3 regions of the Marinobacter lacisalsi genome follow, and region 3 is predicted to be linked to each of the others. Evidence: predicted binding sites of a transcription regulator. Region 3 holds the regulator's gene; each other region holds the start of a gene.
What was found. The regulator FliA, encoded in region 3, starts transcription of late flagellar genes. The targets are predictions, from matches to a motif close to CTAAAGTTTNNNNNNNNNNNGCCGNTAA.

Region 1 (2,266 bases), 290 kb from region 3:
GGGTCGCCTGTTGCGTGCGGTTATCGACATCGGCAGCTTCTGCCGTGGCTTCACGGGTTTCCGTAGAAACCGACGTGGCGTGGTTGGCGACATCCTGGGCAGTCGCCGACATTTCGTTCATTGCCGTGGCAATCTGCTCGATGCGCTGGTGGGACTGTTCCGAATGGTCTGAAACGGCCTGCGCGTTGGTCCGGATACTGTTGCTGGTGGTAGCCAGTTGCTCGGCAAATCGTCCCATGAGAGCGCCGGTATCAGCCAGGAACGCATGCAGACTACGGGCAGCATCGGCCAGTCGGCCCAGTTCATCCTGGCGTTTGAGGGTGGCCGGGTCGGAAAGGTCGCCCTCGCTCAGACGGTGCAGTTGGCCGGTGAGCGTGCGAACCGGGCGCACCACGGTGTGGGAAATGATCAGGATGCAGATCACTGTGCCTGCGGCGATAGACAGGAACATCAGCGCTCCGATCAGTGTGGTGTTTCGGCTGACCGACTGATTCAGCTCTGAAGCGTGGTTCAGTGCCTGTTCGCGAATCAGTGACGAGGCCTCGTCGATTAACTGCGCCGGTTCCCGGTCTATGCCCTGTACCGCCTGGTCGCCGGCCCTGTGGTCGTAGTCGGCTTCGGTAAAGTCCTCGAAGCCCTTCCGATAGGCCCGGCCCATTTGTTGATGGGCGTCGCGAAACTGACCCATGAGCGTTCTGGCTTCGCCTTCCGCCAGCTGGGGGATCAGGGTGTCCAGGGCCCGCTGGATGGCAGCTTCCTGCTCCTGAAACTGTCGCCAGTACTTGGTGCGCTGATTATCGTCTTTGCCCCGGATCAGCACGTTCTTCCATTCCTGGACCTGGGTCTTGAAGTGATTGAGGATGTTTTCCGCCTCCAGGGCGTGAACCATCTCCTCGCTTGCCAGAGCGTGATACTCACGGTTCGAGTTCAGTGAGTAGCTGAAATAGACCAGGGCGCAGATAGCGACCAACAGGTTTGCAGCCACGACAACGGAAAGCACGCGGGCAAGGATACTTCGGGAAAACAGGGCCATGGGAATGGTTTACTCCTGGTGACGATCGCTGGGGTGTACGCTGTGTAACGACCCCGTGGCCCGGTTCTTGAGTGGGTTAATGTGACATTTACATGACAGTCCGGGCGCCTGGTGAAAGCCCGGGCTTGCGGAAGTGGCTGACGATTTAAAGTGGCGTGAGTGTTTTCCGGAGCGGCATAAAGCCATTTGGGAAGCGTCTGCTATACAGGTCCCTCCCGGAAATGCTTCACATTTCTGGAAAGTAAACTGGACGTAATGGTTTTCCCAATGCATGTTTGCACTTCAACGATGGCCCTTAGCCAGGGCTGGAATTCATTATTGATAAGGACATTGATCAAGTGGAACACTTTCTCGACGGATACAGGCGTTTTGGGGACTTTAGTGGCAGGGCGACGCGCGAACAGTTCTGGATGTTTTTTCTGTTCTATATTGTCGTCTATATCGTCTTGAGTATCGTGGATGCTTTTATCGGCTTCCCGGCCCTTAGTGGTCTATTCGCGCTGGCTTCACTCATCCCCCACCTGGCTTATGGCGCTCGTCGTCTTCACGATACTGGCCGTTCCGGGTGGTGGCAGCTGATTGCGCTGGTTCCTCTCGTCGGTCTCGTGCTGATTTTTTTCCTGGTTCAGAAATCCGAGGGTGATAATCGATTCGGACCGGCTCCGGGTCATGTAGCCTCTCCTTCAGTTGCCTGAAGGTCGCTCACTGGATGCCGGATCATAATCGGCTTTTTTGACCCGACACAAAAAACCCCGGAAGCACAGGTTTCCGGGGTTTTTTAGTTCTGAAAAAGCACTTATGCGAGGCCCGAACAAAAAAAACCGCCACCCTTGTAAAAGGTGGCGGCTTTCCTGAATATGGCTCCCCGAGCTGGGCTCGAACCAGCGACAAACGGATTAACAGTCCGTTGCTCTACCAACTGAGCTATCGGGGATTGGCGTCGAGATGGCGCGCATATTAAGATCTTTGGGGGGTGGGGTCAAGCCCCTGAAAACACAGGAATCGAAAAAGTATCCATGTCTGAATCAGCGGTTTCCGATAGCATAGAAACGTCCCTGGTTGCCCCGGCCCCCGCGGCTCCCTATCGCGCACCCTTATGGCTTCGCAATGGTCATGCCCAGTCCATCTGGCCGAGTCTGTTCCGGCGTGTGGCATTGCATGATCCGGTGGTGGAAGCGATACCAACCCCGGATGACGATGAGCTCTGGCTGGACTGGTATCGCCAGGGGTCAG
Region 2 (2,266 bases), on a different contig from region 3:
CCGGCCCTGCTCCCCGGCACGTGCGGCCTCGATGGCCGCGTTCAGTGCCAGCAGGTTGGTCTGATCAGCGATCTCGGAAATCAGCTCCAGCCGGTCTGCCATTTCGGTGGTCCGCTGGTCCAGTTGCTCGATACGCTGCGCACCATCCTGCACGTCGTCATTCAAGGACCGGATGCCCTCAACCGCGTTCCGGGCCAGCCCTTCACCGTTGTCGGCAGCCCGGGCGGTATCCGCTGATTTGCGGGTGGTGGAAACCGCATTCTCGCGGACCTGTACCGCCGATGCAGCCATTTCCGTGGTGGCACTGGCCACCTGATCGGTGTTGTCCTTCTGGGCCAGCACCTCCCGATCGGTGGTTTCCGCCTTGGCGGCGATGGTCCTGGCCGCCGACTCGACCTGTGCGGCATTGTCCATAACCGTATGCATGCTTTCCCGGATCTTGCTCACCATCCGGTTAAATGCCCGGGACACCGCACCAATCTCGTCGTTCCGGGTCACGTCCAGTTCGAGGGACAGGTCGGAGTTGCGGGAAATCTCATCCATACGATCATGCAGGCGACGAAGACGGGAAAATACCAGCCGTCCGAGAAATACCGTTGTCAGCACGAAAATAACGGCAAAAATGAGAACCTGGATACCACCATTCATCACCAGTTGGCGCTGCAGCTGGGCGTCACTTTCGGCGAGGGAATAGTCCACCCGGATCGCTCCCAGCACATCGCCTTCCTGGGCCTGGTGACATCCGAGACAGTTCACCCCCTGGTAATCAGCGCTGGCCACCACAGGCTCGATCATGGTGTACACCCGGCCCTGTTCATTCTCGGTATACAGCTCGACCTTCTCCCCCTCCAGGGCTCGCAGATCCTCAGGTTGCCGGCGCTGCTCGTCGGCGTTGCCGGCACCATACATGGCGTTGAGCTGATCACTGCGGATGACACGGACATCCAGCACGTCTTCCGGGGCTGTCACCTTGTCCCGCAACACCTCACGGTTACCGATGGTGCCGGTGACCATCATGGTGTTCAGCCCGTCAAAATAGGACTTCGCCAGACCCTCCACATATTTCTGACTGAACTCTTCCACATGGGCCCGCTGGGAATGGGCACTGTAGGCAAGCGTAAAAACCAGGATCACGGAAAAGGCCAGGGCTAACGCCACAAGCAGCAGGAAACGAATTGAATAGTGTTTTTTCATAGGGACTCGGCGATCAGGAAGCGACTACATCGTATGACGGCTATCTGACGGATAACTTTATAGATATGCGTCAATATTTAAATGATCTGGATCAGGGATCCATCAGTCAGCAGGCCTGAAAATACCGAAGAGGAGTGATCCATTCGTCACAGAGGCACCACCGCAGCGCTTCTCCCTGCCAAAATGCGTTACCTGACCGTCACACGCCCTGCTTGAATTGCCTTTCCAGCACACCCATCGTTATCGACAAGAGGTTCAGACATCATGGACTTCCAATCTTCCCGGATAACGGAGGCATCATGAAAACCCGCACCTTTGGTAACACGGATATCGAAGTGACCCCGGTCGGCCTTGGCACCTGGGCCATTGGTGGCTGGATGTGGGGCGGCACCGATGAGGCTCAATCCATCGACACCATTCACGCCGCCATCGACCAGGGCATTGCGCTGGTGGATACGGCGCCGGTCTATGGTTTCGGGCGCTCCGAGGAAATCGTCGGCAAGGCCCTGGCCGGCGGTCGCCGAGACAAGGTTGCACTGGCCACCAAGGTGGCCCTTAATTGGGACGATGATGAAAATGTTGTCAGGGATGCAAGGGCAAACCGCATCCAGCAGGAAGTGGAAGACTCCCTGCGCCGCCTCCAGACAGACACCATTGATATCTACCAGATCCATTGGCCAGACCCTGCCACGCCCATGGAAGAAACCGCCAAGGCCATGGAGAAGCTGCTCAGGGACGGCAAGATTCGGGCAATCGGAGTCAGCAACTTCACACCGGAGCAGATGGATGAGTTCCGCAAGTTCGCGCCGCTTCACAGCCTGCAGCCACCCTATAACCTGTTTGAGCGCGACATTGAGGACAGCATCCTGCCCTACTGCCGAAACACGGATCTGGCCACCATCACCTACGGTGGTCTCTGCCGGGGCCTGCTCTCCGGAAAAATGAGCCGGAACAGCCGGTTTGAAGGAGATGACCTGCGCAATAACGACCCCAAGTTCCAGGGCGATCGCTTTAACCAGTACCTCGGCGCAGTGGATGCGCTGGATCAGTATGCCAGGGACAAGTTCGACAA
Region 3 (2,266 bases):
AGTGCTTTGGCCTGCTCGCACATGGCATTGGCCCGGGGCATGGCATCCTCCACCAGATCCATGGTCCGGTTGGCGGCATTGCTGGTCATTTCCACCACGTACTGAAGCCGGTCCGACGCGTCGGACATCTTTGACAGGGCTTCCTGCTGCTCCGGGTTCTGGGGCTGGATCTGGAAATTGCGAATGGCCTCGTGAAGGCTGCGCGTCAGGCGACCCACTTCACGATAGAGACTCTGGTCCCTCACTTCGCTCAGGTCGTTGATCAGGGACATCGCCCTGGCATAATCACCGGCATTGACCTGTTTCGCCAACTCATTGGCCTGCTCTTTCAGCTGGCTGGTGGTTTCAGGATCCAGGTGGGAGCCGTTTTGTTTGTCTTCGCTCATGGGAGCACATCCAGACTGTCTGTTCAGGTTTCAAAGCGCTTCTGGCGCTCTACTCAATACGCTCGAAGATCTTTTCGATCTTCTCCTTGAGTACAGCGGCCGTGAACGGTTTGACGACATAACCGTTTACCCCAGCCTGGGCAGCCGCGACGATCTGGTCGCGCTTGGCTTCCGCAGTCACCATCAGGATCGGCAGGTCCTTGAGCTGTTCGTCGGCGCGAACTTCCTTGAGGAGATCGAACCCGGACATGCCTGGCATGTTCCAGTCCGTCACCAGAAAGTCGTACTTTCCGGAACGAAGCATGGGCAGCGCCGTATTACCGTCATCCGCCTCATCGGTATTGGTAAACCCGAGGTCACGCAGCAGGTTCTTGATAATCCGCCGCATTGTGGAGAAATCGTCCACAATGAGAATTTTCATGTTCTTGTCCAATGGGACCTCCAGTTGGTCGTCGCTGGAATAATGGCCGGGCCCGAATCGTCACGGACCTGGAAAACACGGATGACACCGCTTTACCGCCGCCGGTTTCCCGGCTGATGGCGTCATTCTAGCAGCCTCAGCGTTGCTTACCGTTTCAATGTGTTATCGCGCGACATTCCGCTCTGCGGCTTGTGCCGTCAGCTTGCTCAGTCGTTCAGCAACCTGTTAAGGGGCACGCTACTGTGTTCCGGCGTCAGATGCCTGCCATTCTGAAAGGCGCCCCCGCAACCGCAACGCGGCCTGGCTGTGGATCTGGCTGACCCGGCTCTCACTGACGCCCAGTACCGCGCCAATCTCCTTCAGGTTCAGCTCTTCCTGGTAATACAGGCCGAGGACCAGCTTCTCACGCTCCGGCAGTTCCTCGATGGCGGCTGCCAGATTACGCCGGAAAGCGGCACCCGAAACCTCGTCCAGGGGATTATCCGAAGCTTCCTGTTCGTGTATCGGCAGGTCTCCGGATTCATTGAGTTCATCCAGGGAAAAAAGTCGTCCGGAATTGGCATCACTGAGGCAGGCATGGTAAGCGGACAACGTCATTCCCAGCTCGTCCGCCACCTCGTGATCCAGGGCTTCCCGACCTTCCCGGTCCTCCACCATCTTGATGGCGGCGGACACCCGGCGGGCATTGCGATGGACGGAACGCGGTACCCAGTCACCCTTGCGGATTTCATCGACAATAGCACCGCGAATGCGGATGCCGGCATAGGTCTCAAAGGAGGCGCCCCGGTCCGACTGGTACTTGGCGGCGGCTTCGAGCAGGCCCATCATGCCAGCCTGCATCAGGTCCTCGAGCTGTACCGAGTCCGGTAGCCGGGCCATCAGGTGCAGGGCGATTTTCTTGACCAGCGGCGCATGCTGCTCCACCAGTTGATGGGCATCGCGCCGACCGGTTTGATGATAGATTCCGAGACTTCTGGCCAATGTCATGTATCCGGTTAACCCATACAACAGGATTGGATCAGGCGTTTGTGCTTACCAGGCGCTCCACGAAGAACTCCAGATGCCCCCGGGGGGATGAAGGTAGCGGCCAGCTGTCGACCTGTTCCGCCAGCGCCTTGATGGCCAGCGAGGCCTTTGCCCTGGGGTAGGCGTCCAGCACGGCGCGCTGCCGCTGAACCGCCTTGCGCACTGCCTCATCGTAAGGAACCATGCCTACATATTGTAGTGCAACATCCAGGAAGCGCTCGGTGACCCGGGTCAGTTTACCGAACAGATGTTTGCCTTCCTGTTCGTTGCGGACCTGATTGGCAAGGATACGGAAGCGGTTGACGCCATAGTCGCGGTTCATCAGCTTGATCAGGGCGTAGGCGTCGGTGATGGAGGTCGGTTCGTCACAGACAACCAGCAACAGTTCCTGGGAGGCTCGCAGGAAACTGACCACGCCTTCGGAAATGCCGGC

Region 1: a site for FliA is predicted at 1,078-1,105, ahead of ACFOZ5_RS07215 (methyl-accepting chemotaxis protein). Genes of this name have one in related genera too.
Region 2: a site for FliA is predicted at 1,228-1,255, ahead of ACFOZ5_RS14750 (methyl-accepting chemotaxis protein). Genes of this name have one in related genera too.

The regions. Positions count from the first base shown of each region.
Region 1 is NZ_JBHSDI010000010.1:300,432-302,697, forward strand. Features, by position in the region: gene ACFOZ5_RS07215 (methyl-accepting chemotaxis protein) at 1-1,033, opposite strand, end outside; gene ACFOZ5_RS07220 (DUF805 domain-containing protein) at 1,372-1,728, shown strand; tRNA gene ACFOZ5_RS07225 (tRNA-Asn) at 1,892-1,967, opposite strand; gene ACFOZ5_RS07230 (YheT family hydrolase) at 2,050-2,266, shown strand, end outside.
Region 2 is NZ_JBHSDI010000054.1:4,247-6,512, forward strand. Features, by position in the region: gene ACFOZ5_RS14750 (methyl-accepting chemotaxis protein) at 1-1,194, opposite strand, end outside; gene ACFOZ5_RS14755 (aldo/keto reductase) at 1,494-2,266, shown strand, end outside.
Region 3 is NZ_JBHSDI010000010.1:13,915-16,180, reverse strand. Features, by position in the region: gene ACFOZ5_RS05965 (protein phosphatase CheZ) at 1-386, opposite strand, end outside; gene cheY (chemotaxis response regulator CheY) at 436-819, opposite strand; gene ACFOZ5_RS05955 (RNA polymerase sigma factor FliA) at 1,045-1,794, opposite strand; gene ACFOZ5_RS05950 (MinD/ParA family protein) at 1,826-2,266, opposite strand, start outside.